DNA from 4 places in the Bradyrhizobium nivariense genome. Region 3 is predicted to be linked to each of the others. Evidence: predicted binding sites of a transcription regulator. Region 3 holds the regulator's gene; each other region holds the start of a gene.

Region 1 (7,751 bases), on a different contig from region 3:
GCGCGGCGATGCGGTCGATCAGTGCGGCAAGCTCGTCATTGTCGTGGACATGGGCGTCGAGATCGCGCTGCTCCTGCACCACGATCTCGGTGCGGCTCGCCGACAGCCGCACCATGTCGAAGCCGAAACCGGGATCGAGGGGATCGGCAAGCGCATCGAGGCGCTCGCGGAACAGCCGGTCGATGACCGCGCTTCGCGTCACGGGACGTCCGGTCTCGACCATGATTGCGCGCACCACGCCGTCGGTACGGAAGAAGGCTGCTTCCAGGCGGCGCGCGCCCTTGCCCTGCTTCTCCATCGACGCGATCAGCGTGTCAGCGAGGCGCGACAGCGTCATCGCGATCATAGTGTCGGTGGCGATCGGTTCGGCAAAGCGTTTTTCCACGATGTAGTCGGGCAGCGGCTTTCGCGGGCTGATCGGCGCGTCGCCTTGCCCCAGCGCATGCCCGAGCAGCGTGGAGAACCGCGCACCGAACCGAGCCGTGATTTCATGCGGCTTGCGGGAAGCGACATCGCCGATCGTCTTCAGCCCGGCGCGACGCAAACCCGTGGTGATAGCCTCGCCTGCACCAAGCGCGGACACCGGAAACCGGCTGATCGCCGCCGCCTCCCCGCCATCGGCGACGATGGTGCCCGTGACCTGCCGCGTCAGCGTGCGTGCGCAGACCGAGGTGCCGGCGATCGCCGCGCTGACGGCAAAGCCCTGGCGATCGAGGGCATGGACGAAGGTCTGCAACAGCGCAGCCTCTCCGCCGAACAGATGCGCGCAGCCGGTGATGTCCAGAAACAGCCCGTGCGGCGGATCGAGCGCCACCAGCGGCGTAAAGCGGTCGCACCAATCGGCGATGTCGCTGAGCGTCTTCGCATCGGCCACGGCATCGGCGTCGAACACTTTTAAATCCGGGCACATCGCCCGGGCATTGGCCAGGGGCTGGCCGATATGCAGGCCGAGGCGCTCGGCGGCCTCGTCCAGCGCATGGATCACCAGCGCGTTGTTGTCCTTGGCAACGACGATGCTGGGCTCATCCTGCGCGCCGCTGCTCGCCCGGAAAAACCGCTGAATCCGGTCGATGGGCAGGCGCGGCAACCACAGGCTGAGGATACGACGACGGTTCAGAGAATTGGCACTCATCACATTTCCATTCCATGATCCACCGGCCGCACGGGCCATGGCGATTGCGCAAGAGCTCGGCATCGAAGCGCGGCGCGCCCCAGGCACTCCACACCGGTCCCGGTGGCGAATGCGCCGCGCGCAGCATCCATCTGGTCTCCGCGGTCGAGGGCAGCGGCTGCGCAGCCATGCGCAGCAAGAGCCCGGTCACACCTGACGCTTGTGCGGCGAGCGTCAGCTTGCGGCTCGCCACGAGATCGAACTGCCTGGTCTCGCCCCAGAGCTCGAGCACGACGGCACCCAGCGCGTCGCAGGCGAGCGCATCGGCCGACGTGCGCAGCGCACTCTCCACGTCGGCGGCGCGCACCATCACCACGCGGCACGGATCGAGGCCGAGCTCAACGAGCCCGTGCATCGACAGCGCGCCGGTTTCAATTTCCGAAAAATCCTGCCGCACCCACAGCAGCGGTTTGCGGGCCGTCATGCGGCCCGCAAGTCCCGTGACAAAACCCGTCGCGGCCGTGCCCTGACGTCCCTCGCAAAACACCTCGTGGATCGCCGCGCGCGCGAGCCCGCCCTTCAGCGCGCTGTCGGCCTCACCGTGGCCAAGCGCGACGCGATCGCGCTGATGCACGACCTCCGCCGTCTCGATGCGCTCGATCTGGCCCCGCAAGGTCGCAAGCGCGCTTCTTCGTGCGCCGCTCATATACGCCGCTCCTCAAGGGTGATTGCCGGTGGCTCTCAAAAAGAGAACCAACGGCTGGCTCAATTGTTCATGGTATGTTCTAATATAAAGCTAACGGCGCCCTAGGAGTCAATCGAATTGCGGCGCCCATGGATTCATGAGCGAAATCAATAGGATTCGAGTACCATGTACCTCATCACCCTGGACAGCGAGACCGATTTCGACGGCTGGCGTAAAACCGCACGCACATTCGCGCTGCATCAAGTCGCACCGGCGGACGTGGTGTGGCACGTGCGAGGCCAAACGAAAGACCAGATGCCACCCGGCCTGTCCGAAGCGCCACGCCTTCCGCCGATCGAGACCGAGAGCACGTTCACCGTGCCGGCCAATTTCATCGAGCTTGCCCGCGTCGCGATCCTGCATCGCGACGGTGAGCGTTTTGCGCTGCTCTATCGCCTGCTCTGGCGGTTGAAGGCCGATCACTACCTGCTCGCAACGATGAGCGATCCCGACGTGGCGCAGGCAACCGCGATGGCAGGCGCGGTGCAGCGCGATGCTCAGCGGATGCGCGATCTCGTCCGCTTCCGCGAGATCGGACGCGAGCAGAAAACGCATTACGCCGCCTGGTTCGAGCCGGAGCATCATATCGTCGCATTCGCCGCGCCGTTCTTCGCGCGTCGTTTTGCCGATATGCCTTGGTCCATCCTCACGCCTGACGTTTGTGCCCATTGGGACGGTCACGCGATCTCCTTCACGCCCGGGATCAGCCGGACGGAGTGGCCGGCCCCAGGCCGCCTGGAGGAAACCTGGCGGAGCCATTTTCAACCCGGCCGGCTGATGACGACTGATGCGCCGGTGAAGCCCCGGAGGAACCTCCAGGACACATCGATACTTGGATCGATACTTGGACCTCTGCTCGCCGATGCCGAACGCTGGACCGGCGGACGGATCTCCCCACGTCCGGAAGCCATCATGGGACGCAAAGCTGCTGCCGACGACCTCGAAGCGCTCCGCGAGGAGGCCGCGCATTGCCGGGCCTGTCATCTCTACAAGGACGCGACCCAGACCGTGTTCGGCGAGGGCCCGAAGTCCGCCAACATCATGCTGGTCGGCGAGCAGCCCGGCGACAAGGAAGATCTCGCCGGCCATCCCTTCGTCGGCCCGGCCGGCTAGCTGCTCGACCGCGCGCTGGAGGAAGCCGGCGTCGACCGCAAGAAGGTCTATGTCACCAACGCGGTGAAACACTTCAAATTCGTGCCGCGGGGCAAAATCCGCCTGCATCAGAAGCCGAATACGCCGGAGATAAAGGCCTGCCGGCAGTGGTATGAGCGGGAAGTCTCCGTAATCCAGCCCGATCTCATCGTCGCGATGGGCGCGACCGCAGCACAGAGCGTGTTCGGCAAGATCACCCCGATCGGCAAGACCCGCGGCCGGCTGATCGACCTTCCCGACGGCCACAAGGCACTGGTGACGGTGCACCCGTCCTATCTGCTCCGGCTGCCCGATCCGGAAGCCAAGGTCTTGGAATATCAGCGCTTTGTCGAAGATTTGAAGATCGTCGCCGGCTTGCAGAAGAAAGCGGCGCGCGCCGCCTAAATACAGGCGGGAAAGCGGCTTTCAAGCGCTGGTTGTCATCCAGCCTTCAAATCCATCGGGGACAATAGCCCTTACAGAAAGTTAAGGGGCGTCCAGACATGACCGATGTTGCATTCGACCGCGCGGTAGCCGATCCCGCGCCGATCCAGCCGGCTTCGCGGCCAAATCTCGACAAGGGTTTTAACCCGCTGACGATGATCCTGTTCTTCGGCATTCTTGCCGCTGGCCTGCTTTATGTAGCCTACAGCATCTATTCCGATGTCGATGCGACCGGTACCAGGGTCACGAGCTACCTGCCCTATCTCCTTCTTATCGTTGCGCTCCTGATCGCGCTCGGCTTCGAATTCGTCAACGGTTTCCACGACACCGCCAACGCGGTTGCGACCGTGATCTACACCCACTCGCTGCCGGCCGAAGTCGCAGTGATGTGGTCGGGCTTCTTCAACTTCCTCGGCGTGCTCATGTCCTCCGGCGCGGTCGCTTTCGGCATCGTCTCCCTGCTGCCGGTGGAGCTGATCCTGCAGGTCGGCTCAAGCGCCGGTTTCGCGATGGTGTTCGCGCTGCTGATCGCCGCGATCCTCTGGAATCTGGGCACCTGGTATTTCGGCCTGCCGGCCTCCTCCTCGCACACGCTGATCGGCTCGATCATCGGCGTCGGCGTTGCCAACGCGCTGATGCGCGGCCGCGACGGCACCTCGGGCGTGGACTGGGGCAAGGCCACGGAGATCGGCTATGCGCTCTTGCTGTCGCCGCTGGTCGGCTTCGTCTGCGCCGCCGGCCTGCTGCTGCTGCTCAAGGTGATCATCAAGAACCCGGCGCTCTATGCCGCCCCTGAGGGTAACAAAGCCCCGCCGATCTGGATTCGCGGCCTGCTGATCCTGACCTGCACCGGCGTCAGCTTCGCCCATGGTTCGAACGACGGCCAGAAGGGCATGGGCCTGATCATGCTGATCCTGATCGGCACCGTGCCCACCGCCTATGCGCTCAACCGCGCATTGCCGGAGTCGCAGGTCGCCCAATTCGCAAAGGTCTCGGAAGCCGCCTCCAAGGTGGTTGCGGCCAAGGGCGCCGGCCATGCGATCATCGGCGATCCCCGTCCTGCGGTGACGCAGTACGTCACATCGCATCACATCAGCGAAGGCACCTACCCTTCGCTGTCAGTGCTGGTGAAGGATGTCGGCGAGCAGGTTGCGAAATACGGCTCGCTGAACAAGGTGCCGGCGGAAGTCGTCGGCAACACCCGCAACGACATGTACCTGACCTCGGAAGCGATCCGCTTCCTGATGAAGGACAAGGAAAACGACCTCAACAAGGAAGAGGTCGCGACCTTGAACGCCTACAAGGGCGGGCTCGACAGCGCGACCAAGTTCATCCCGACCTGGGTGAAAGTGGCGGTCGCGATCGCGCTCGGCCTGGGCACCATGATCGGCTGGAAGCGCATCGTCGTCACCGTCGGCGAGAAGATCGGCAAGACCCACCTGACCTACGCGCAGGGTGCCTCCGCCGAGCTCGTCGCCGCCGCCACGATCGGCGCCGCCGACGTGTTCGGCCTGCCGGTCTCGACCACCCACGTGCTCTCGTCCGGCGTCGCCGGCACCATGGCCGCGAACGGTTCGGGTCTCCAGGTCGCCACCATCAGGAACATGGTGATGGCCTGGGTGCTGACCCTGCCCGTCGCCATCCTGTTGTCGGGCACGCTGTACGTGATCTTCTCGCGGATCTTCTGAAGCCGATCACATCACTCAAAGACAAAGGGCCCGTGCGATGCACGGGCCCTTTTCATTGGTGCTTTCGGCTCAGCCTTACGATGCCGCGAGCGATTCCTCGACCAGCTTGACCCAGTACGAGGTGCCGTAAACGATCGCCTCGTCGTCGAAATTGTAGGCGGGGTGATGCAGGCCGGCGCTGTCGCCGTTACCGCAGAAGATGAAGGCGCCGGGGCGCGCTTCCAGCATATAGGCGAAATCCTCGCCGCCCATCAGCGGCGACATCTCGTGCACGTTGGCATCGCCCGCAACCTGCCCGGCGATGCGACGCGCAATCTCGGTCTCCGCTGCGTGGTTGTTCACCACGGGATAATTCCGCTTGTAGTGCAGATCGATCTTGGCGCCGGTGATCTGCGCCACGCCCGCCACAACCTCGCGCACGCGCTTCTCGACCAGCTTGCGCACCTCCGGCGACAGCGTCCGGATAGTGCCCCTCAGCGTCGCAGTCTGCGGAATGACGTTGCGGGCGTTGCCGGCGTGAAACTCGCAGATCGAGATCACGGCCGATTCCAGCGGATCGACGCTGCGCGCGACGATCGACTGCAGCGCCGTGATCACCTGCGCGCCGACCAGCACGGAATCGACGCATTTGTGCGGACGCGCGGCATGGCCGCCGAGGCCCTCGATCATGATATCGACCTCGTCGGTCGCCGCCATGATCGGACCCGGTCGGATCGCGAACGAGCCGATCGGAATGCCGGGGCCGTTGTGCATGCCGTAAACCTGCTCGATGCCGAAGCGCTCCATCATTCCGTCCTTGACCATGGCCAAGCCGCCGGCACCGCCCTCCTCGGCCGGCTGGAAGATCACCACCGCATCACCGGCAAAATTGCGGGTCTCGGCGAGGTAGCGGGCCGCGCCGAGCAGCATCGCGGTGTGGCCGTCATGGCCGCAGGCGTGCATCTTGCCCGGCGTCTTCGAAGCGTAAGGCAGGTTGGTCTGTTCCTCGACCGGCAGCGCATCCATGTCAGCACGCAGGCCGATGGCCTTGAGGCCCCCGCCGGCCGGCTTGCTGCCCTTGATCACGCCGACCACGCCGGTCTGGCCAAGGCCGGTCACGACCTCATCGCAGCCGAATTCGCGCAGGCGGTCCGCGACGAATGCTGCGGTGCGGTGGACGTCATACAGCAGCTCAGGATGCTCGTGGATGTCCCGGCGCCAGGCCTGAATGTCGGGTTGAAGGTCGGCGACACGGTTCACGATGGGCATGGAGGGTCTCAAGCTTTGTTGAAAATACAGGACTGTCTACCATGCAAGCACCAGTCCACCCAACTGCCGGGGATCGAGGTCTTGCCCTGCTTGCTCGGCATGGCCGGGCTTGTCCCGATCCTCCGCGTCTGCCTATTAGGACGGAACGCTAAGTGACCATCCGGGTGGAAACAGAATGCCAAGGCGGCTCGAAGGTGAGTTTGACTATATTGTCGTCGGGGCCGGCACGGCGGGCTGCATCGTCGCCAACAGGCTGTCGGCCGCGTCAGGCAACCGCGTCCTCGTCCTCGAAGCCGGTGGCGACGACAACTGGATCTGGTTCCACATTCCCGTCGGCTATCTGTTCGCCATCGGCAATCCGCGCTCGGACTGGATGTTCAAGACCGAGGCCGAGCCCGGCCTGAACGGCCGCGCGCTCGCCTATCCCCGCGGCAAGGTGATCGGCGGATCCTCGGCGATCAACGCCATGATCTCGATGCGCGGACAGGCCGCCGATTACGATCACTGGCGCCAGCTCGGCATGACCGGCTGGGGTTATGACGACGTGCTGCCGCTGTTCAGGCGGCTCGAGGATCATTTCCTCGGCGCGAGCGAGCATCACGGCACCGGGGGCGGCTGGCGCATCGAGGCGCCGCGGCTGTCGTGGGACGTTCTCGATGCCGTGGGCGATGCGGCTGAGGAGATGGGCATCAAGCGCATCCCGGATTTCAACACCGGCGACAACGAAGGCACGAGCTATTTCCACGTCAACCAGAAGCGCGGCCGGCGCTGGTCGTCGGCGCGCGGCTTCCTCAAGCCCGCGCTGAACCGCCAAAATCTGCGGCTCGAAAAGCATGTGCTGGTCGATCGTCTCATCATCGAGCAGGGCCGCGCCGTCGGCGTGCGCTTCATCCAGAATGGCGAGATCATCGAGGCGCGTGCGAAACGCGAAGTGATCCTCTCGGCAGGCTCGATCGGCTCGGTGCAGGTGCTGCATCGCTCCGGCATCGGGCCTGCGGAATGGCTGTCGCCGCTCGGCATCGAGATCGTGATGGACAAGCCCGGCGTCGGCCGCAATTTGCAGGATCATCTCCAGCAGCGTGCGATCTACAAGGTCGAGGGCGTGCGCACACTGAACGAGACCTATTACAATCTGGTCCGCCGCGGCCTGATGGGGCTCGACTACGCCTTCCGACGCCGCGGTCCCCTGACCATGGCGCCGTCGCAGCTCGGCATCTTCACGCGCTCAGATGCAACGCGCGCGCGGGCGAACATCCAATTCCATGTGCAACCGCTGTCGCTCGACAAGTTCGGCGATCCCTTGCACCGCTTCCCCGCGATCACGGTGAGCGCCTGCAATCTCCAGCCGAGCTCGCGCGGGACCGTACGTCTTCGCTCGGCATCA
Region 2 (7,751 bases), on a different contig from region 3:
GCCCGCGGCCGGCCTCATCGCAGCCGGCCACCGGCCAGACGCCGCGCTTGATCAGCGCGCGCTCGCGGCGGAAGCTCGGGGCGACAATGATGGCGCTCTTGCCAGCCGGCGCCGCCTTGACCAATTTTTTGGGCGCAGCCTTCTCAGGCGCGCCTTTGGCCGGCTTTTTTGCGGATTGATCCCGAATCATGGCCGGGATCGTGCGCAAGGCGCCTCGCCTGCGCAACCGGGAACCTCGGACAATTCCCGTTATTCAAGTCAGCCGCCCTATTCCGCCAGATGCACCCGCCGGTCCTCGCCGACATCGATGCCGGGCGCGACCACGACCTCCCAGGGATGGCCGTCGGGGTCGGCGAAATAGCCGGAATAGCCGCCATAGTCGGTCTCATGCGCGGCCTTCAGCAGCGCGGCTCCCTTGCTGACGGCGAAAGCCAGCACCGCGTCCACCTCCTCACGCGCGCGACAGTTCCATGCGAGCGTCATGCCGCGGAACGTCGATGGCCTCGGATTATCAGCCAATTTGGCGTCGACCGCGAGCTGATCCCAGGGAAACAGCGCCAGCACCGAACCGCCGGTGTCATAGAACGCAACGGCCTCACCGGTCACTTTCAGCCGGCGCGAGAAACCGAGCGCGTCGTAAAAGGCAATGCTGGCGCGGATGTCATTCACGCCCAGCGTGATGACGGTGAGCCGCGGGATTGGAGCTGGCAGTTCCTTACTCATACGACACCTCTCCCACTTCGTCCCTCAGAACAGGCTGAGCTGATCGCCGTTCCGCTTCGGCCTGGCAAAATGATCCGTCGTCAGCTTGGAGCGCCGCTTGTTCAGCCCAAGCCTGTCGCAGGCGATCTCGAAGCGGCGGCCGATGGTCCAGGCCATCGGGCCGGTGCCCTTCATCCGCTCGCCCCATTTCGCGTCGTAGTCGCGGCCGCCGCGCATGTCGCGGATCAGCGTGAAGACGTGGCGGTAGCGGTCCGGATAGTTCGCCATCAGCCATTCGCGGAAGAGATCGCGCACCTCCAGCGGCAGCCGCAGCAGCACGTAGGAGGCTTCCTTGACGCCGGCATGAGCTGCGGCGTCCAGAATACGCTCGATCTCGGAATCGTTGAGTGCGGGAATGACGGGCGCGACCATCACGGTGGTCGGAATGCCCGCGTCGGAGAGCTGCTTCAGCGCTTCCAGCCGCTTCGGCGGCGTCGACGCCCGCGGCTCCATGGCGCGCGCCAGTTTCGGATCGAGCGAGGTAACGGAGATCCCGACCTTGGCGAGGTTGCGCTTGGCCATCCGCGCGAGAATGTCGATGTCGCGCACGACCAGCGCCGACTTGGTGACGATGCCGACGGGATGGCCGGCACGCTCCAGCACCTCCAGAATGCCGCGCATGATTTTGCGCTCGCGCTCGATCGGCTGATAGGGATCGGTGTTGGTGCCGATCGCGATCATCCGCGGCTCGTAGCCGGGCGCCGCGAGCTCCTTCTCGAGCAGCGTGGGCGCATCGGGCTTCACGAACAGCTTTGACTCGAAGTCGAGCCCCGGCGACAGGCCGAGAAAGGCATGGGTCGGCCGTGCGAAGCAATAGACGCAGCCGTGCTCGCAGCCGCGATAGGGATTGATGGAGCGGTCGAAGCCGATGTCGGGAGAATCGTTGCGAGTGATCACCTTGCGCGAGGTGTCGATCCCGATCGTGGTCTTGAACGGCGGCAGCTCTTCAAGGCTCTGCCAGCCATCGTCGAAGGCGACGCGCGCCTCGGCCTCGAAGCGGCCGCTGGCGTTGGATTGCGCACCCCGCCCTCGCCTGCGCGCGCGGTCGATGGCGACGCCAAGCTCGGGGAAATCGGCGGGAACATCTGAAAGCGCACCCGCCGGCTCGGAGGGCGCCGTGACCGGCGGGTGCTTGAGAGCATGAGAGGATGCTGGACTCATGAAGCCAACATAGCACGTCAAAAGAACAAATCAAGAACACAAACAATAAACCTGAAAAACAACCCCATGCACCGTAGCCGCCCAAATTTCAGGCGCGTCTTTGACCTCACGCAACCTGCCCATCGCGACGATTTCGTCTGATCCCGGACAGGGATCAATCGTCGCAGAACAATGTTGGTGACGATCGCTGGGGTGAAGGTCGGCAAGAACATGACAAATCAACAACAAGCGGCCGTAGCGAGCAGCGACCTCGATCTGCTCGATCGCTACTGGCGCGCTGCGAACTACCTCTCCGTCGGGCAAATCTACCTGCTCGACAACCCGCTGCTGCGCGAGCCCTTGCGGCCCGAGCACATCAAGCCGCGTTTGCTCGGCCATTGGGGCACAACGCCCGGTTTGAACTTCATTTATGCCCATCTCAACCGCGTCATCCGCGCGCTGGACCTGAGCGTGATCTATGTCTGCGGTCCCGGCCATGGCGGCCCAGGCATGGTCGCCAACACCTATCTCGAAGGCAGCTACAGTGAGATCTATCCCGATATCGCGCGCGATACGGACGGATTGCGCAAACTGTTCAGGCAGTTCTCCTTCCCCGGCGGCATCCCGAGTCACGCGGCGCCGGAAACGCCGGGCTCGATCCATGAAGGCGGCGAGCTCGGTTACGCGCTGGTGCATGCCTATGGCGCGGCATTCGACAATCCCGACCTGATCGTCGCCTGTGTCGTCGGCGACGGCGAGGCCGAGACCGGCCCGCTCGCGGCGTCCTGGCACTGCAACAAGTTCCTCAATCCCAAGCATGACGGCGCGGTGCTGCCGATCCTGCATCTCAACGGCTACAAGATCGCAAACCCCACCGTGCTCGGGCGGATGCGCGACGAGGAGATCCGCGATCTTTTCCGCGGGTTCGGCCACGAGCCGCTGTTCGTCGAGGGCGACGACCCCAAATTGATACACCAGGCCATGGCGGACGCGCTCGATGTCACGCTTGCCAGCATCCGCTCGATCCAGCAGCACGCCCGCCACAGTCGCGAGAGCGTCGAACGCTCGCGCTGGCCGATGATCGTGCTGCGCAGCCCGAAGGGCTGGACCGGCCCGAAGGAGGTCGACGGGAAGAAGGTCGAAGGTTTTTGGCGTGCGCATCAAGTGCCCGTCGCGAACTGCCGCGAGAATCCGGCGCATCTGAAGATTCTCGAAGACTGGATGCGCAGCTACGAGCCGGAAAAGCTGTTCGACGCGAGCGGTGCGCTCATTGCTGAGCTCCAGGCGCTCGCGCCCGAAGGCAATCGCCGCATGGGCGCCAATCCGCACGCCAATGGCGGACTTCTGAAGAAGGAGCTGAAGCTGCCGGACTTCCGCAGCTTCGCCGTCGAGGTGCCGCAACCTGGCGGCGTCGTGGCGGAGGCAACCCGCGAGCTCGGCAAATTCCTGCGCGACGTCATCCGCCTCAACGCCGAGGCGCGTAACTTCCGCATCATGGGCCCGGACGAGACCGCGTCAAACCGGCTCGATGCGGTGTTCGAGGCGACCGAACGCGTCTGGATGGAAAAGACCGAATCTTACGACGTGCATCTCGCCCAGGACGGCCGCGTGATGGAGGTGCTGAGCGAGCATCTCTGCCAGGGCTGGTTAGAGGGCTATCTGCTCACGGGCCGACACGGCCTCTTCTCCTGCTACGAGGCGTTCATCCACATCGTGGATTCCATGTTCAACCAGCACGCCAAATGGCTGAAGGTGACGCGGCATCTCGCATGGCGGCGCCCGATCGCCTCGCTCAATTATCTGCTGACCTCGCATGTCTGGCGTCAGGACCACAACGGCTTCAGCCATCAGGATCCCGGTTTCGTCGATCTCGTCGCCAACAAGAAGGCCGACATCGTCCGCATCTACTTCCCACCGGATGCCAACACGCTGCTGTGGATCGCCGATCATTGCCTGCGCACCTATGACCGCATCAACGTGATCGTCGCCGGCAAGCAGCCGGCGCCGCAATGGCTGTCGATGCAGGAAGCGGCCACGCATTGCGATGCCGGCATCGGCATCTGGAGCTGGGCCGGCACGGAAGACGCGAATAGCGAGCCCGATGTCGTGATGGCCTGCGCTGGCGACGTGCCGACATTGGAGACGCTTGCGGCCGTCGACCTGCTGCGCAAGGCGCTGCCCGATCTGAAGATCCGCGTCGTCAACGTCGTCGACCTCATGACGCTGCAACCGAACGAGCAGCATCCGCATGGCCTCAGCGATCGCGACTTCGACGGCCTGTTCACACGCGACAAGCCGGTGATCTTCGCCTATCACGGCTACCCCTACCTGATCCACCGGCTGACCTATAACCGCACCAACCATGCCGGCATGCATGTGCGTGGCTTTGCCGAGGAAGGCACCACGACGACGCCGTTCGATATGGTCGTGCTCAACGGGCTCGACCGCTATCACCTCGCGATCGAGGCGATCGAGCGCGTGCCGGGGCTCGCGGCCAAGGCGGCGCAGGTGAAGCAGCAATTCCGAGACAAGCTGATCGAGCATTCGCACTATGTGCGCGAGCACGGTGAGGACATGCCGGAAGTGCAGGGCTGGGTCTGGCCGAACAGCGCAGGCGGCAACACTCCGGCGGAGCCAGGCGACTGAGGGCAGCCATGTCGAACACGGTTCTCGTTCTCAACTCGGGATCGTCGAGCATCAAGTTCGGCCTGTTCGATATCTCGGCGGCCGAGCCCACCCTGCTCTGCAAGGGCCTGCTCGACGAGCACGAGACGAAGCCGCGGCTCGTCGTGAAGAGCCCCGCGGGCGAAGACCTGTTCGAGGCGCAGAGAGAGGCGCCGAACGCCGACGGTGGTCATCTGTTCGCCGACGTGCTCGCCTTCATCAAGGACCATTTTAGCCAGCACCGCCTGCGCGCGGTGGGGCACCGCATCGTTCACGGCGGGCCGGATTATTCAGGGCCGGTCGGACTGACGGACGACGTTTACGCGAAGCTGGAGGCGCTGACACCGCTTGCGCCGCTACACCAGCCGCGTTGTATCGAGCCGATCCGCACCATCAGGGCGATCCGGCCCGACCTGACGCAGATCGCCTGTTTCGACACCGCCTTCCATCACGGCCTGGCGCCGCCCGCGAGCCGCTTCGCCCTCCCGAGGCGCTATGAAGAGCGCGGCGTCCGGCGCTACGGATTTCACGGCCTCTCCTTCGAATACGTCGCGGGCCGTCTCGCCGAGATCGCGCCGCAGCTTGCAGCGAAGCGCACCGTGATCGCGCATCTCGGCAACGGTGCGAGCCTGTGCGGCTTGCGCGACGGCCGCAGCATCGACACCACGATGGGACTGACGCCGCTCGACGGGCTGGTGATGGGCACGCGCTGCGGCGCGATCGACCCTGGCGTGCTGCTCTATCTGCAACAGCACGAGAGAATGTCTGTCGAGGATGTCCAGCACCTGCTCTATCACGAGTCAGGCCTGCACGGTGTCTCCGGCATCTCCTCGGACATGCGCGTGCTGCTTGCGAGCCGCGAGGCCGCGGCGCGGGAGGCGGTCGAGCTCTTCACGTTTCGTGCCGCGCAGGAAGTCGCGGTGATGGCGACCACGCTTGGCGGGCTGGACTGCCTGGTCTTCACCGGCGGCATCGGCGAGCATGCCAGCGAAATCCGCAGCGCGATCGGTGAACGTCTCGACTGGCTCGGTGTGCGGATCGATGCCGCTGCGAATGATGCGGCGCGCGAGCGTATCAGCGGTGACGATAGCGCCATCGATGTCTTCGTCATTCCGACGAATGAGGAACTGATGATCGCACGGCATTGTGCGGCGGTGCTGCGACAAGACAATCGCATTTGAGAGAATGTGCGCATTTTGAGAATGCGTGGCAGAGCGCCGCCTTACGGCGCGTCTCGAACCACACGGCCAAGGACGCAGAGTCAGTGCGTCCCCGACCAAATCTGAAAACACCCGATCGCGACCTCGATCACGATCAGCACCACCACCGCGATTTCGAGGCGCAGCGAGCGCTGGGTGTCGATGATGTCGGTGAGCGCGTTGGCGGTCTCGGACACGGCGGTGAGCTTGCGCTCGAGCGTGTCGAGGCGCTCTTTCAATTCGTACTCGTCTTCCAGGCGGGCATAGAGCCGGTCGAGCTCGGGCTTCTCCCAGAGCACGTCCGGCTTCTCGGCCACAGCAACACGGCCGGCGACGCGCTGCTGGACGAGAAGCGCATTGCCGATCAGTTGCAAGATGCCCTTGCGCCGGGGCGGCGTGCGGCCCTGCTCGGCGAGCTTGCGCGCAAAGGGCTCGATCACGTCGAAGACCGCAGCGACGCGGCGCTCGTCGCGCGCGAGCGAGGTGCTCTTGGCGAGCGCATCCGCAATCAGCAGCAGCCGGTCGTCGGAGAATTTGGCGAGGCAGATCGGACCGCCCGGCAGGATCGCCTCGGCGCTTTCGTCCTTGCAGAGCTGGGCCTGCGCGATCTCCTCCTCATGGGGGCTGAACTCGCCGATCACGCGGGGCTTCAGGCCGTCGATCAGCACCTTCTCCTCCGAAGGGAGGAGACCGATCAGCACCACGACGCCGTAGCGGAAGATCACCGCAAGGCCGGCATGGACGCGGAAGGCGGCCGGCGTCGAGGAGACAGTCGCACCCAGCTCGAGGCCGGAGGGATTGATGCGTTCACCCAGCATCACGGCGCGAATCCGCAAGGTCGGCGCGCCGTCCGGCCTGGGAGATGTTGCCGGCGTGTTAACAGCAAGTTGATCGGCGTTCATTCGAAGCCCTCGTCAGCAGCGCGATTGCACGTTTTTCCCGTTCCCGGGCTCATCCGCTATCGCATCCTCTTCTTGCAGGATTGCGAACGGCTGGCACGTCGCGCAATATCGCGGCTAACCTCCGGATTAATACGGTCAGGACAGGCCGGCGCCGAAACATTCGGCAATATCGCCAACCCGCATGGGACATATTTGGATGCGATGGCTCCAGCGGTTTACCATCGTAGACCGAGGCGCGGCCGAAAAGTTGCACTCGGCAGCGCCGCATGTTTATGACAACATCATAACGAGCTACGCTTCTCCCGAAGCGCAGACACCGAAGCCTCAATCATGCTGAGCGTCATCATACCGACGGAAGGCGTCGAGCAGACGACGGTCGCAACTCTGGCCGCGCTGGTACCGGGTGCCGCGGCGGGCGTGGTCCGGGAAGTGCTCCTGGTCGACGGCACCCGCAACGGCGTCATCGAGCGCGTTGCCGACGTCGCGGGCTGCCGTTTCATCGGCTTCGAGGGATCCTCGCAAGGCGCCGCGCTCGCCGCCGGCGCACTCCAGGCCCGTTCGCCCTGGTTGATGTTCCTTCCCGCAGGCGCCGTGCTGGAAACCGGCTGGATCGAGGAGACCACCCAGTTCATCCAGGCCGTCTCGTCCAGCGGCCGGAACCGTGCGGCCGTTTTCCGCTATGCGCGCTCGCCATACGCCAATGCCGGATTCCGCGACATCCTCCGGGCCGTGACGCGCAAGCTCGTCGGCCCGTTCGGCGATCAGGGACTTTTGATCGCGCGTGATCACTACGACCGGATCGGCGGCTACCCGCCCCAGGCCCGCCGTTCCGAGGCGCGGCTGCTCCGGCGGCTCGGCCGCTCGTCCCGGATCATGCTGCGCAGCCGGATCGTCATGGTCGGGTGAAGCCACCAGATACTTGCCAAAGTCAAATAATTATTTGACAATGGCAATTATCGAGGTGATTCCCATGCCAGCAATCCCTTCGCCATCAAGCACTGCGACCGACCAGGTCGCCGACGACCAGGTTCGGGCGGTTCGCGCCTTCAACCGCTTCTACACCCACAAGCTCGGCGTGCTCGAC
Region 3 (7,751 bases):
AGGCCAGCACGGCGTCGAGCCCGGAATTGCCGATGACCGGCAGGGCCACCATCCGGCTCAGTCCGGATGCGCGGGCCTCAAGGCCGGCGACCGAGCCGTCATGCGCGAGCTCATCGTTGAGCGCGGGCATGCCGGTGGCCCAGGCCCCGCCGATGCTGCCTTCGCCCCTGGCGATGGATTTCGTCGCATAGAGCGCGGCAAGGTCGGTCTGCGCACTGCAATCGCCGGCGCGAAACACCAGCGCCGAGCGGATCTGGTTCGGGACCCAGATCTCGAAGCGTCGCGCAATCGGCGTGGCCTGCGCCGAGAGGAATGTCAGGACCCAGGTCTGGTCCGTGCCGGTCCGATAGGGCACGCCCACGCCGAGATTGATCCCGACCTTGGCCGCGTCCTCCCAGCGCAGGAAGCTCCTGGCGTCGTGCAGGTCCTTGATGATCAGCGGCAGGCCCGCCTTCCAGGTGCGTCCAGGCAGGCCAAAGCCGCGAGGAAATTTGGTGTGGCGAGAGTTGAACTCGAACATATCGGCGGTGCCGTAATAGCCGTCGACGAGCCCCATCTCGTGGGAGACATCAGGGTCGTTGTGCCAGAGCTCGATCGCGCCGACATGCGCTTTGCCGTCGCCGCAGAACAGCACGATGACGGCCTGGAGGAATTCGCCTGCAAACACCGGTACCGCGACGCCGCAGGTGAGGCCGGCTACGAGCGCCTGATCGGTCCGTTTGAAATAGGAATTGGCGAATCTGGTGAGGATTTCGGGGTGGCCCGAGGCCCAGGCCTTGCCCGGAAGTCCCTCGTCATATCCGAAGTGCAACTCTTCGCTGACGGCCTTGAACGCGGACAGCCCTTCGCCGTAGAGGCCGCCACCAAATTCCAGCCGCATGCGCGTCCGGTCGGGTACCCAGAGTTCAACGACGCGAAGGAAGGTTTTCATCGAGCGTGTCCGCCGTCTCAAGCCCTTGACAGCATCGGTCATTTGGCTGCGAAGCGGACGTTCATAATTCAGGCAGGGCGGCTCAAACTTCGTGCTGCGCAGAGGCGCAGCGGCTTGATCAATCCGATCGGATTTCGCTGGACGCGACCGCACCATCTCGCCGGCCACGGCCGGCGATGGCAATTCAATCCTGGCCTCCAACCTCTCGGCCGGAGGGCGGCTGTGTCAGCCGATCGGCAGGCGGGTGACCGTCGGCTGCCTGTCGGCGATGATCTCCGGCTTGTGCTCGCGATCAGTGACCGGCTGGGTCACCGGCAGTTGCAGCACGGTTGCCTGCTGGCCCTCGACGAGCTGAGTCACCAGCACGTATTTGCCGTCGGGGAATTCAATCGCATCATGATGGCGGTCGGGAATGTGCGGATCGATCTTGCCGAACTTGCCGACGCGGGAATTGATGGTACGCGTCCAGATCCAGCGATTGTCGTAGCGGACGTTGTCGGTGAAGGCGAGCTCCGTTCCCGGCAGCAGGCAGACGGCCACGGTCGGATCGGCTGCGGACGCAAAACCACGCGTCGAGGTGCCGCGGAAGCTTGTCGTGACGATCGTCTCGCCGACTTCGGCGGGACGCGACGCGACGGCATGCAGGCTGTAGTCACACATCGGGTGCTCCTCAGGCTGGGATAGCGCCCGCGTCTCTTATCGAGGCGCAGGCCTCTATCAGAGTGGAAACACGCAAAACTCTACTTGGTTGTGGGCAAATCTGCGGCTGGTTTCCGCAAGCCGCGATCACATTATCTTTTAGGAACAAAGGCTGCTGCGATGCATTCGGGAGGCGCGTGTCAACGCCCTGCGGACGCCGACCAGCCCGAATATTGCCAGCCTGGCTGCGACGGTTGCGCGATCGCATTCCGCGCGTTGCGGACTTGATCGCTGACCGCTGTTTCCTTGCGGACATGGTGACGCGATTGTGCGGCAAATGCTGGCGACGCTGATGCTGCGATCAGCGCCGCCGCAACTGTGCTCAGAATGATTTTGCGCATGACTTCTCCTCGAACCTGAAGGCCGCGAAGCCCCTGGGTGCTTCGTGCGGCGTATCGAGGATCTAGCGCCGGAGGTGGGCCCGGATAATCTGTGCGGAACCAGAAAGACTATCCAGCCCGAGCGGACAATGATCCGCTCCAATCTCTGATCGGGCTGCCGATCGGAAGCGCGCGCGGCGCCAAGGACTCCCGGTATCAAGGACTCCCGGTATCAGTACTTCCGGTACAGCCCGATCAGCTTGCCCTGAATCTTCACCCGGTTCGGCGGCAGGATACGTACCTCATAGGCCGCGTTGGCGGGCTCGAGCGCGATCGAGGCGCCGCGGCGGCGGAAGCGCTTGAGGGTCGCTTCCTCGTCGTCGATCAGCGCCACCACGATGTCGCCGGTATCGGCGCTCTCGTTGCGCTGGATCAGCGCCATGTCGCCGTCGAGGATGCCGGCCTCGACCATGGAATCGCCGCGCACTTCGAGCGCGTAGTGCTCGCCCGAGCCGAGCATGTCGGGCGGTACGCTGATAGTGTGGCTGCGGGTCTGCAACGCCTCGATCGGCGTGCCGGCCGCGATGCGGCCCATCACCGGCACCGCAACGGGACGCTCGCCCTCGTCCGCAGACAGGCTGGAGCTCGCGCGCACCTTGCCGAGATTGCCCTCGATGACGCTCGGCGTGAAGCCGCGGCGGCTGCCGGCGGCTGCCTGGAGCTCGGGCAGCTTGATGACTTCAATCGCACGGGCGCGGTTGGGCAGGCGCCGGATGAAGCCGCGCTCCTCGAGCGCCGTGATCAGGCGATGGATACCCGACTTCGAGCGCAGGTCGAGCGCATCCTTCATCTCGTCGAAGGAAGGGGGCACGCCGCTTTCCTTCAGACGTTCATTGATGAACCGCAGAAGCTCGTATTGTTTGCGCGTTAACATCTCGACCAAAGTCCCCCGATTGATGCCGTTCGATTCCGAGACGCTGAATTCAGCAATAAGCCGCTACACGCTCGAAACAAATCATGAACGGACACTATATGTTCGATATGTGTTCCGCAACTGCTTAATTTACCGTGAACAGAGCGAAGTTCGCGGAACCCGCATTCTCGAGGCACTCAGACGGGGAGCCGCAACACCTCGCAGGGCGTGCCGGCTTCAGCCTTCGGCGCGAACGGTGCGCGCACGAGAAGTACCTGTGCCGCAGCGAGATTCGCAAGCAGCGAAGAGTCCTGATGACTGACGGGAAGGGCGATGCGCGTGCCGTCGTCGCGCTCCTCCAGGCGCGCGCGCAGATAGTCCTCGCGCTGGTCGTTGGCGCCGACGTCGCGGCCGAGCGCGGCGCGCTCACGGCGATGGTGAATCACCGAACGGCCCGACAGGGCGCGAATCAGCGGCACCATGAACAGGAAGGCGCACACATAGGACGACACGGGATTGCCCGGCAGGCCGATCACGCCCATTGCGCCGAGCCGTCCATGCATCATCGGCTTGCCCGGCCGCATCGCGATCTTCCAGAACGCCATCGCGATACCTTCGTCCCTCAGCGCCTGCTGGACCAGATCGTGGTCGCCGACCGATGCGCCGCCGGTCGTGATCAGGATGTCGGCGTCGCTCTCGCGGGCGCGGCGGATGCCGGCGGTGGTGGCCTCCAGTGTGTCGGCGGCAATACCGAGGTCGATGGTCTGGGCGCCCTCGCTGCGGGCGAGCGCATGCAGGGCGTAGCCGTTGGAATAGACGATCTGGCCGTGACCAGGCGTGGCGCCCGGCATCACCAGCTCGTCGCCGGTGGCGAGAATCGCGACCTTCGGACGCCGGCAAACGGGAAGATGCGGATGATTCATCCCGGCGGCGAGCGCGAGGTCACGCTCGGTGAGGCGGATTCCCGTGCGCAGGAGCACGTCGCCCTCGCGGAAATCGACGCCGGCGGGCCGGATGTGCCGTCCTGCGATCGCGGCTTCCTTGATCGTGATGCGCTTGCCATCAGCGACCGTGTCCTCCTGGATCACGACGGCGTTGGCGCCGTCGGGAACGACGCCGCCGGTGAAGATCCGCACGGCCTCGCCGGCGCCGACCGTTCCCGCGAACGGCCGACCCGCTGCGACCTCGCCGATGACGGTGAGCTTCGAATCGATCGTCGCGGCGTCAGCTGCGCGCACGGCGTAGCCGTCCATCGCCGACATCGCCTGCGGCGGCTGCGTACGCCGCGCTGCGACGTCGCGCGCGAGCACGCGATGGTAGGCTTCGTCGAGGGAAACCATCTCTTCGGGCAGCGGCTCTGCACTCGCCAGCACCGCGGCAAGCGCGTCAGAAACCGGCATCAAGGCCACGGCGAAAACTCCTGCTCGGCACGTTCGGGCGAATGTTCCGCAAGTCTTCTAGCCGAGCGCGGGCGCAGAGGCAAAAACAGCTGAGCGGGCGCAATTCATCCCGCTGCTTCACATTGTTCTGGAAGGCATGATCAAGCCCGGCGAGGCATGGTCCAGAGAACGAGGCAGATCGGCAGAAGAGTGGCCATGGCAAAAACGAGAATGACGAGCGCCACGGCCAGCATCGATCAGCTCTCTATCTGCCCGGGACTTACGTCGGGCGCTTTCGGCCCCTGATCCTTGTCGGGGAGCGGATCGGCCTGGGATTTCAGGTCGGCGGCCTTGCGCACAAGCTTGGCCGAAAGGTCCGAGTCTGAAGTTGTCCTGGCGAATTCAAGAAGAAGAGATGCCTGCTTGGTGAGGTAGGTTTTGCCCAACACGATGATGCGTCCGTCCGTAGAGATCCCGACGGACTCTAGAGTCCGGAACCCGGTATTCCGTTCCCGGAACTCGGTATAAAAATGCACAAAGTGATCGGGTTCCTCAGCTTCGTCAAAATTAGTTCCGACGGGGCCGTGCCTCCTGGGTTTCGCGACGGCGGATTGTCGTCAGATACCCAATGCCTTCAATGCGTTCCCGACGTCACGCGGCGAGGTCACATGGACCGCCGTCAAGCCGCGCGCCCGCGCTCCCTCGATGTTTTCAGCAAGATCGTCGAAGAACACGATACGCCCGGCGGGTACGCCGATCGCAGCGATGACGTGGTCGAAGGCCTCGGCATCCGGCTTGCGCAGGCCGATGCTGGACGACAAATACAGCTCGCGGAAATGGCCGAGGAGATCGGCATATTCCTGCGAGAAATAGTCCACGTGCGGCCGGTTGGTGTTGGAGAAGGCGTAGAGCGGCATCTGCTTCGCCGCCCGCGGCAACAGCTCGGCGATGTCAGGCATTTCGCCGGCGAAGATCGCGTTCCAGCCTTCCAGGAACTGCGCGTCCGAAATGCCGATTCCGAGCGAGGCTCGCAATGAGGCGAAATAGTCCTCGTCGCTGATCTTGCCCACCTCATGCAGCCGATAGGCTTCGCTGTCCCCCACATAGCGCGCGACGATGGATTCGGGCTTGCAGCCGGCATGTCCCGCCCAGCAGGCGATCGCCTTGGAGAAATCGATGTCGAGCACCACGCGGCCGAGATCGAACAGAAGCGCATCCGCGCTGCCGGGAGAGAGCGATGTCACCTGCATCCTTTCACTCAGTATCGATATGGCTCGTGGTCGAACAGCGGAAACGCGCTGAACACGCTCGGCGCGTTGGTTGCGGTCGCTGCATGCAGGCAGGATTTGTCGACCTCGGCGAACGAGGTCGCACCCAAGAGGCCGAGGCAGCGCAGCACTTCGTCCTCGAGCAGCTCCAGCATGCGCGCCACGCCGGCTTCGCCGGCCGCCGCCAGCGCCCAGCATTGCAGCCGGCCGATGCCGACGAGGTCGGCGCCCGCCGCGATCGCCTTGACGATGTCGGTGCCGCGGCCGAAGCCGCCATCGACCATGATCTTGGCGCGGCCGTTCACGGCATCGACGATCTCGGGCAGCACATGCATGGCGCCGCGGCCGTGATCGAGCTGACGACCGCCATGGTTGGAGACGTAGATCCACTCGACGCCGTGATCGATCGCGATCAGCGCGTCCTCTGGCGTCGCGATGCCCTTGAGGATCAGCGGGATCTTGAACTTGTCCTTGATCATCTTCACCGTCCGCCACTCCAGGCCTTTCTGGAAATCGCCGCCGGTGGCTCGCAGGCGGCTCTCGCGAACGTAACGCTTGGCGATGTCGCGTTCGCGACGGCTGTAATGAGCGGTATCGACGGTCAGGCAAAAGGCGGCATAGGCGTTCTTCTCGGCCCGGCTGACAACGTCAGCGACGAAGGCATCGTCGCCGCGCACATAGAGCTGGTAGAGGCGCAGCGCGTCGGGTGCCACCTCGGCGGTCTTCTCGAGGCCGGGCTCGGACACCGAACTCAGCATGTGCGCCGCACCGAAAGTCCCGCAGGCGCGTGCCACGCTCGCCGCACCATCCGGATCGAAGATCTCGAGCGCGCCGACGGGGGCGAGCACCACCGGCAGGCGCATCTTGCGGCCGAATTGCTCGACCGAGCCGGCGACCTTGCTGACATCGCGCAGCACGCGCGGGCGGAAGGCGATCTCGTCCAGCGCCATGCGGTTGCGACGCATCGTGGTCTCGGTCTCGGCGGCGCCGACGATGTAGTCCCAGGCGTTCTGGTTGAGATTGGCGCGCGCCTTGCGGATGAATTCGTGCAGGTTCTGGAACGGCTCGGCGCTGGCGCCGAGTTCGACGTTCCTCTCCGGCTGGATGCGGGGCGCGTCATTCATTGTTGTCCTCCCGAGAATTTGAAGTCTTATTGTCATCGCCTATCGTGTCCGGCCCTCCAAAACCATCCTAAAATCGCATAGCTGCGAGGCGTGGGCTGGCGGACCGATTCCCGGCTTGCACGAAACGATTTCGGAACGTTGCCAAAAGTTTAGGCCCGGGCGAAGGGATTTTTACGGTCTACCCGCCGGCGTGGCGTCCCGGCCTTGAAGAAACCAGAATGGTATTGTGAACAGCGGGCTGGATCGCCATTTGCTTGGCGCCTCCGAAGCCCCAGAGCAAAAAGGCCAGCCTCTCCATGCGGAAAACCCTGCTGTTCCCCCTGGGCGCGCTCACCGGAGCGTGTCTGACCCTTCTGGTAGCCAGTCCGCACGGCGGCGTATGGGCAGCACGGGCGGCAGCGAGCGCGGATGACGCCTATTCCCAGCTCAACTTGTTCGGCGAAGTGTTCGAGCGGGTGAAGGCGAGCTATGTCGAGAAGCCTGACAATGCCAAGCTGATGGAAGGCGCGATCACCGGCATGGTGACCTCGCTCGATCCGCACTCGCGCTATATGAACGACAAAGCCTGGACCGAGATGCAGGAGACCACCTCCGGCGAGTTCGGCGGGCTCGGCATCGAGGTCACGATGGAGGAGGGCCTCGTCAAGGTCGTCTCGCCGATCGACGACACGCCGGCGTCCAAGGCCGGAATCATGTCGGGCGACCTCATCAGCAAGATCGATGGCGATGCCGTCCAGGGCATGACGCTCGAGCAGGCCGTCAACAAGATGAAGGGGCCGGTCGACACCCAGACCAAGCTCACGATCGTGCGCAAGGGGGCCGACGCCCCGCTCGACGTCGCGATCAAGCGCGAGATCATCCATGTGCGCCCCGTGCGCTTCCACGTCGAGAACGGCGATATCGGCTATATCCGCGTCACCTCGTTCAACGAGCAGACCACCGATGGCCTGAAGAAGGCGATCGCATCGATCTCCAGGGATGTCCCGCCCGAGAAGCTGGTCGGGTACGTGATGGACCTGCGCAATAATCCGGGCGGCCTGCTCGACCAGGCCGTGTCGGTGTCGAGCGCATTCCTGCAGCGCGGCGAGGTCGTCTCGACCCGCGGCCGCAATGCCGA
Region 4 (7,751 bases), on a different contig from region 3:
CCAGGTCACAGCCAAGGTCGGTCCGGCGCTCGCGGCGGGCTGCACGGTGGTGTTGAAGCCGAGCGAATTGTCGCCGCTGAGTGCCTTGCTGTTCGCCGAGGTGATGGACGATGCCGGCTGTCCACCCGGCGTTTTTAACCTCGTCAACGGGACAGGTCCAATCGTGGGCGCCGGTCTGGCGTCGCATTCGCAGGTGGACATGATCTCGATCACCGGCTCGACCCGCGCCGGGGTTCTCGTTGCGCAAGCAGCGGCGCCCACCGTCAAGCGCGTCGCCCAGGAACTCGGCGGCAAGTCGCCGAACATCATTCTGCCGGATGCCGAGCTGAGCCGGGTCGTTCCACTCGGCGTCGGCGCCGCCTTCCGCAATCTCGGCCAATCCTGCAGCGCGCCCACGCGCATGCTTGTGTCCCGATCGCAGATGGCGGAGGTCGAGGTTCTCGCCGCGGCGGCTGCTTCCGAAATGGCGGTCGGCGATCCGCTAGCGGAATATACCACCCATGGTCCGATCGCCAACCGGCCGCAGTTCGAGCGCATCCAGACCATGATCGGCGTCGGCCTGGAAGAGGGCGCCAAGCTTGTCACCGGCGGGCGAGGGCGACCCGACCACCTTCAGATCGGCCTCTATGCGCGGCCGACGATCTTCTCGAACGTCCGTCGCGACATGAGGATTGCGCACGAGGAGATCTTCGGCCCGGTACTGTCGATCATCCCCTACGATACGGTCGACGAGGCGGTCGAGATCGCCAATGACACTGTCTACGGCCTCGGCGCCCATGTTCAGGGCACCGATATGGAGACAGTGCGGAAAGTGGCTGGGCAGATCCGGTCCGGTCAGGTCCATCTCAACTATCCCGACTGGGACCCGAACGCACCTTTTGGCGGATACAAGCGTTCCGGCAACGGCCGGGAGTATGGCCTTGAGGGCATGGAAGAATATCTCGAGACCAAGGCCGTTCTCGGATTCTACCGATAATACGTCATCTCTAGGACGAACCGTTCGAAATCAGGCTGCCGCATGTCGGCGGCCGATTCGCGCAGCTTGCATGCGATGGCTGAGTTGGCGGGCTTTAAGGTCGGCTCATTCTGGCCCGTCCTCTCTGGGGAGGGGCGCGGGAACGTGGTGAGACGTCGGCTACAAGACGTGATGAAGCGGACCGAGCGGGGTCTTGATGGCGACATTTCGTTTTGCTGAGATATCGCGCTCGGCGGTCACGTGCTGCTGGAGCATCCAGGGAGAAGGAAGCGCGAGATGAAGATGATCAAGGGACCGGCGATATTCCTCGCTCAGTTCACGGCCGATGCGGCGCCGTTCAACTCCTTCGACGCGATCTGCGAATGGGCTGCCTCGCTCGGCTATGAGGGGATTCAGATCCCGAGCTGGGACGGGCGACTCTTCGACCTCAACAAGGCCTCGGAGTCCCAGGACTATGCCGATGAGGTGAAGGCGACAGCGGCCGAACACGGCCTTTCCATCACCGAACTCTCGACCCATCTTCAGGGCCAGCTCGTCGCCGTGCATCCGGCTTATGACGCAGCATTCGACGGCTTCGCCGTGCCGGAGGTGCGCGGCAATCCCAAGGCACGCACCGAGTGGGCCGTCGACCAGGTCAAGCGCGCAATTCGCGCCTCAGGACGCCTCGGGCTCACGGCGCAGGCGACCTTCTCCGGCGCGTTGGCCTGGCCCTATGTCTATCCCTGGCCGCAGCGTCCAGCCGGCCTGATCGAGGCCGCCTTCGACGAGCTCGCCAGCCGATGGCGGCCAATCCTCGACTATGCGGACGAGCACGGTGTCGATCTCGCTTATGAGATCCACCCCGGCGAGGACCTTCACGACGGCGTCTCCTATGAGATGTTTCTCGATCGGGTGAAGGGTCACAAGCGCGCGAACTTGCTCTATGACCCGTCGCACTTCGTGCTGCAGCAGCTCGACTATCTCGACTACATCGACATCTACCACGAGCGGATCAAAGCCTTCCACGTCAAGGATGCCGAGTTCAACCCGACGGGCCGCCAAGGCGTCTATGGCGGGTTCCAGAGCTGGGTCGATCGTGCCGGCCGCTTTCGCTCGCCAGGCGATGGACAGATCGATTTCGGCGCGATCTTCTCGAAGCTCACGCAGTACGACTACGACAGCTGGGCGGTGCTGGAATGGGAATGCGCGCTGAAGCATCCCGAGCAGGGCGCGCGCGAGGGCGCCGAATTCATCAAAAGGCACATCATTCGGGTGACCGAGAAGTCGTTCGACGATTTCGCGGGCTCCGGCGCTGAGGACCGGATGAACCGCAAGATGCTTGGCATCTCCTAGCGAGGAACAAGAAATGATTATTGAGGCAAGCAGTGGGGGCGGCGGTCATGGTCGTATCCGGCTAGGCATGGTCGGCGGTGGCCAGGGGGCTTTTATCGGCGCCGTTCATCGTGCTGCCGCGCGTATCGACGACCAATTTGTGCTGACGGCCGGTGCGTTGGCGTCGGATTCGGCGCGAGCAAAAGCCTCGGCGCGGGAGCTCGGTATCGCCGACGACCGCGCCTATGCCTCCTTCGAAGAGATGGCGAAGGCGGAGGGCGCGCGCCCGGACGGCATCGAGGTGGTCTCGATCGTGACCCCCAACCACCTGCACGCCCCGGTCGCCAAGGCGTTCCTTGAAGCCGGCATCCACGTCATCTGCGACAAACCGCTCACGAGGAGCCTCGCCGAGGCAGAGGAACTGGTGGAGTTGGTCAGGAAGACGGGCAAGGTTTTCGTCGTGACTCACAACTACACGGGCTATCCCATGGTCCGACAGGCCCGCGCCATGGTGGCGAACGGTGATCTCGGCGAGATCCGGCTCGTTCAGGCCGAATATCTGCAGGATTGGTTGACCGAGCGGTTGGAAGCAAGCGGCCATAAGCAGGCCGCGTGGCGCACGGACCCGACCCGTTCCGGGGCAGGCGGGTGCATTGGCGATATCGGCACTCACGCCTACAATCTCGCTTGCTTCGTCACCGGCCTCGAGCTTGAGGAGCTGCTCGCCCAACTTTCGACCTTCGTCGGCGGCCGGCGTCTCGATGATGATGTCCAGATCCTCCTCAAATGGAAGGGCGGTGCCAAAGGGATGCTTTGGGCGAGCCAGGTCGCGGTCGGCAATGAGAACGGCCTGACGCTGCGCGTCTATGGGACCAAGGGCGGGCTCGAATGGGCACAAGAAAATCCGAACTATCTCTGGTTCACGCGTTACGGGCAGCCCAGGCAGCTCCTGACCCGCGGCGGCGCCGGCGCGTTGGTTGAGGCGGACCGCGTTACCCGCGTGCCAGCGGGGCACCCCGAGGGGTATCTTGAGGGCTTTGCAACGATCTATGCTGAGGCAGCGCGCGCCATTCGCGCGGCACTGGCCGGCAAAGCACCGGATCCGGCGGTGATTTGCCCCACCGTGGAGGATGGCCTCGCCGGCATGAAATTCATCGACGCCGCGGTGAATTCGTCTGCAAGCAATGGCACCTGGGTTCGAATGACGTAGATGCCGACGCTTCTCTTGAGCTGATCCTGGCTCCATAGCGGCCGATCACGTCTTGCGACGGGTTTGACGGCTGGCCAAGCTTCAGCTCGATGCAGGCCGGCTTGACACTCGCCGCCGACGTTCTCATTATGTTCCGTCAAGAGTTTCCTCGAAACGTGAGGGACGAAAGGTCGGATGGCGACGACAGCCACCATCCTCCATGCGGATCTGGACGCCTTTTATGCTTCGGTAGAGCAGCTGCTTGACCCTTCATTGCGCGGCAAAGCCATTGCCGTCGGCGGCGGAGTTGTGCTTGCCGCGTCCTACGAGGCTAAGGCGTTCGGGGTCCGCGGAGGGATGCCGGGACGGCGAGCGCGCGAGCTCTGTCCGCAACTCACTTTTGTGAGCGGGCATTTTAAGGAATATCGGCGACTGGGCGACGCCGCCATCACGCTGATCGGCGACTACACGCCTTTGGTGGAGCGGATTTCCATCGACGAGGCCTTCGCCGACGTTGCTGGCTGCACCCATCTGTTTGGTCCACCCGACGAAATTGCGAGGACAATCCGCCAACGCGTTCGGGCTGAACTCGGCCTTCCGATTTCGGTCGGCGTGGCTCGCACCAAACATCTTGCAAAGATTGCCTCGCAAGTGGCCAAGCCCGATGGGCTGGTGGTCGTCGATCCTGACAGAGAGTTGCAATTCCTTCACCATCTGCCGGTCGAGCTGATGTGGGGAGTTGGTCCGGTCACAAAAGCGCGGCTCGCCGAGATCGGCGTCCTCACAATCGGAGAATTGGCAAAGACACCGGGAGGCTCGCTTGAGCGGCTACTCGGTCCTGCGGCGGGAGAGAAGTTTGCGGCGCTGGCGTGGAATCGTGATCCACGCGACGTCAAGGTCCATCGCCGTGCCCGATCGGCGGGAGCACAATCGGCGATCGGCAGGAAGCCTGCCGAAGAGCGAGTTTTTCGACCAACCCTGCTGCACCTTGCAGACCGAATCGGCACCCGGCTTCGGGCCAAGGGCAGGCTGGGCCGAACCGTGACGGTCCGGATTCGCTTCGCCGGCCTGAACTCAGCTACGCGCTCGGTAACGCTCGACGCGCCTATCTCGGCGACCATGATCCTTGCCGAACTCGCCGAGGACCTGGTGCGCGCCGTCCTCGCAGATCACCCTGACGAGAAGACAATTTCGCTCCTCGCGATCTCCGTCTCGCATCTCGAGGAGAACTGGGATCTTGAGCTGGAGCTTCCGCTTGGGCTTCGAGATGAACCGCACCGCCCCGGCAGCAAAATAGGCATGGCGCGTTGGGCGGCCGACCGTGCGGTCGATAAAATCCGCGATCGTTTTGGATGGGATGCCATCGGATATGGCTCCGTGGCGCTGGGCATCTCGCGTTCGGTTCCTGATGAGTTTCGCAAGCTCGCCGAAAAGGACCTGTGATGGTCACGGGAAAATTAATGGCGCATGCGATTCCGACTCGCTGCCGCTGCCCGCCACTCAGTTCGCACGAATGGCGAGCGGCGAAAGACGGATTCAAGCTGACGGCCGTCAACGTGGCCGCTATGGCCGCGCTGCGCGCTTTGTTGAGTTATATGAGCTCCATCGCCCGCGGCTGGCCGGATTGGGCATTCTTCGAGTTGGCGTAAATCGTAGAGGCCATCGGCAGGATATCCGGCACATCGGACGAGCTGCCGCTCACAAGGCTGACCCATTGTGCCTTGCGACTTTCGAGTCCATTCATCGGTGGCTGGAACACGCCCTCTTTGGCAGCGTCAGTGATGTCCTGGATTTGCTTCTCCACGGTGTTCAGTTCTGACGCCAAGGTTCACCGTTCGAACGTCGTTCGCGATTGAGCCGGTTTGTCTCTTCTGCGTAGGCGCGCATCGCCTCTGCAAGCATCTTCGGCGCCATCATTCGGTCCTTCGACCCGGCCAGAACGCGCCGTTCGAGTTCTTCACGCGGAATGGTCCGGCCGTTCGAGAAAGAGCGTTAGCTATGTGCGCTTGTTGATGATCGCCGGTCCGCACTTAACCTGCCCGCGGAAAATCGTGTCATTCCATAGCTCTCCGGCCGGTGACAGCTTTCATCATTGAGTGTCTTGGCAATCGAGCGCGGACTGATGTCCTTCGCGAAATCGCGGAAAAATGCGACCGGCCCGATGTTGCCAAGACGGCGTGACCGCTGTCGCGCTGGCGGTTAGAGCGAAGAGAATATCTTTCGCGGACCCGGGCTATCAGTGAGCCGTAACAAGATCGTGAGGGGCCGATGAAATTGCAATGCGTCGCCAGTCTTAGACTTCGGTTGGATCGCAGAAGATCTGTTGAAGCGAGAGCGTACCAAAAGGAACATCATGAAACTCACCGGTCGCACAATCCTCATAACCGGAGGATCCGCAGGCATCGGACTTGCCTTCGCGTTGAAGTTTTCTGATCTAGGCAACGAGGTCATAGTGACCGGTCGCCGCCAGGCCACGCTGGATCAGGTCAAAGCGAAACATCCCAAGCTTTACACAGTTCAGAGCGACGTTGCCGACCCAGCTCAGATTGCGATCCTCGCGGCGCGGGTAAAGGCGGACTTTCCAAGGCTCGACGTGTTGATGAACAATGCAGGTATCAGCCACTATAGGAATCTCAAAAGTACGGCCGCCGACCTTGTCGGCTTAACCGACGAGCTAGATGTTAACGTGGGCGGGATCATTCGGATGACCTCGGCACTCATGGACGTCCTGAAGGCCAACAAGGGGACTCTGATCAACGTGTCGTCCGCGCTTGCGTTCGTGCCGCTGCCTTGCTTGCCGATCTATTGTGCGACCAAGGCGGCGATCCACTCCTACACTCAATCGCTCCGCTTCCAGTTGGAGGACACCGGCGTAGAGGTCATTGAGCTCATGCCTCCGGCGGTGAAAACCGATATGACCTCTGACCTTCGCGAGGACGACGGCATTGCGCTGATCACCACGGAGGAACTGGTGAGCCAGTCGTTCGGGTTCCTTAAGGTGGGCGCCACCGAGATCCGCCCTGGACAATCGAAGCAGCTTGCCCTCATGCGACGCATTGCTCCGAACTTCATCAATGGGCAGCTCTGGAAAGCATCGAAAAAGCTCGTTCCGGCAAGCGCAAATGAGTCCCTGCCACCCGTCACGCGTGGGGTCGGCGTGCACGGTCGCCCTGGCGGCGCCCACGAACGCGGCCCGGCAGCCTCAGGCAGAGTCCGATGAGGATACAAGGAGGGCTTCAGGTTGATGGAGGACCTGAGCGACGCTTTGCGCTTGGCAGTCGGCCGCGCAATCGAGCGAACAAGAGAGCACGTTGAACGTCGATCACTCCTGGTCGTCGGGCCGTCTTACATCTGGGACGAGCAGCCGTGACAAGTTCGACACATGAAGGAGGATAGGATGCTTCCATTGACGGGAAAGAAGGTCATCGTGATCGGCGGGAGCCAGGGAGTCGGGCGGCGGATTGCGGAAGAGGCGCACGGGAGCGGCGCACGGGTCTTGGCCGTGGCACGGCGTGAAGCCCCGCTCCACCGCCTCGCGGAAGAGGTGCCTGGAATGGAAGTTCTTGCGCTTGATGCAGCCGACGCGACCGCGCCTTCGAAGGCATTCGGAGTGCTAGAACCCGATGTCCTGGTGTTGTGTGCTGGGGCGCATCCGACGACCTTGCCACTCTACAAGCAAAGCTGGCAAGAGTTTACCGTAAATTGGGAAAGCGACGTAAAAATCGCATTCCATTTCTGCAAAGCGGCGCTGTCGCGACCTCTCGCTGCTGGAGCGCTCGTGCTTCTTGTCTCGAGCGGAGCCGCGCTCGCTGGGTCGCCGCTAACCGGAGGGTATGCCGGCGCCAAACGCACGCAGATATTCATCGCCAACTACAGCCAGAAGGAGTCGGATCGCCTTGGTCTTGGCTTACGTTTCTTTGCGCTCGCACCGCGGATCATGCCGGACACCGAGTTCGGAAAGCATGCCGTGGCCGGATATTCCGGCTATCTGGGCATATCGGAAGTGGACTTCATTCGCAGCATGGACTCTCCGCCGACCTCGTCGGACGCGGCGCGTGTTGCCATCGAGCTGGTGATCAATCCGGATAGATTTAAGGAGCGGGTGTTTATTGTGTCCAGTAAGGGCATCGAAGCTGTACCGTCGTGATGCGCCCCTTGAAATGATGCAAGGAAGGCCAATATCGAGTCCGATGACAGCGGCAGAACCACCAACTCAGAGGACGGCGTCGGAGCGGTCGACCAAGGCGTTCGAGCAGCTTGCCGAACCATTTCGCC

The links. The regulator LexA, encoded in region 3, represses DNA repair genes until DNA is damaged. The targets are predictions, from matches to a motif close to TGTTCNNNNTGTGTTCNG.
Region 1: the regulator LexA is predicted to act here: its motif matches at 1,882-1,899, upstream of QCM77_RS33780 (ImuA family protein).
Region 2: the regulator LexA is predicted to act here: its motif matches at 1,945-1,962, upstream of QCM77_RS29515 (PA0069 family radical SAM protein).
Region 4: the regulator LexA is predicted to act here: its motif matches at 3,616-3,633, upstream of dinB (DNA polymerase IV).

Annotation. Positions count from the first base shown of each region.
Region 1 is NZ_JARWCR020000058.1:39,302-47,052, forward strand. Features, by position in the region: gene QCM77_RS33775 (Y-family DNA polymerase) at 1-1,132, opposite strand, end outside; gene QCM77_RS33780 (ImuA family protein) at 1,023-1,817, opposite strand; partial or broken gene QCM77_RS33785 (UdgX family uracil-DNA binding protein) at 1,983-3,392, shown strand; gene QCM77_RS33790 (inorganic phosphate transporter) at 3,491-5,119, shown strand; gene QCM77_RS33795 (M20 aminoacylase family protein) at 5,195-6,367, opposite strand; gene QCM77_RS33800 (GMC family oxidoreductase) at 6,543-7,751, shown strand, end outside.
Region 2 is NZ_JARWCR020000045.1:12,425-20,175, reverse strand. Features, by position in the region: gene rnhB (ribonuclease HII) at 1-190, opposite strand, end outside; gene QCM77_RS29520 (VOC family protein) at 268-723, opposite strand; gene QCM77_RS29515 (PA0069 family radical SAM protein) at 748-1,923, opposite strand; gene QCM77_RS29510 (phosphoketolase family protein) at 2,134-4,548, shown strand; gene QCM77_RS29505 (acetate/propionate family kinase) at 4,557-5,747, shown strand; gene QCM77_RS29500 (RMD1 family protein) at 5,828-6,667, opposite strand; gene QCM77_RS29495 (glycosyltransferase family protein) at 6,998-7,573, shown strand; gene QCM77_RS29490 (bifunctional helix-turn-helix transcriptional regulator/GNAT family N-acetyltransferase) at 7,638-7,751, shown strand, end outside.
Region 3 is NZ_JARWCR020000023.1:13,359-21,109, forward strand. Features, by position in the region: gene QCM77_RS20190 (GAF domain-containing protein) at 1-931, opposite strand, end outside; gene QCM77_RS20195 (hypothetical protein) at 1,157-1,591, opposite strand; gene lexA (transcriptional repressor LexA) at 2,183-2,884, opposite strand; gene QCM77_RS20205 (molybdopterin molybdotransferase MoeA) at 3,061-4,272, opposite strand; gene QCM77_RS20210 (hypothetical protein) at 4,500-4,778, opposite strand; gene QCM77_RS20215 (HAD family hydrolase) at 4,860-5,492, opposite strand; gene QCM77_RS20220 (alpha-hydroxy acid oxidase) at 5,501-6,634, opposite strand; gene QCM77_RS20225 (S41 family peptidase) at 6,931-7,751, shown strand, end outside.
Region 4 is NZ_JARWCR020000016.1:83,135-90,885, forward strand. Features, by position in the region: gene QCM77_RS15610 (aldehyde dehydrogenase family protein) at 1-976, shown strand, start outside; gene QCM77_RS15615 (sugar phosphate isomerase/epimerase family protein) at 1,253-2,308, shown strand; gene QCM77_RS15620 (Gfo/Idh/MocA family protein) at 2,322-3,497, shown strand; gene dinB (DNA polymerase IV) at 3,672-4,919, shown strand; gene QCM77_RS15630 (hypothetical protein) at 5,068-5,301, opposite strand; gene QCM77_RS15635 (SDR family oxidoreductase) at 5,830-6,696, shown strand; gene QCM77_RS15640 (SDR family NAD(P)-dependent oxidoreductase) at 6,874-7,623, shown strand; gene QCM77_RS15645 (sigma-70 family RNA polymerase sigma factor) at 7,667-7,751, shown strand, end outside.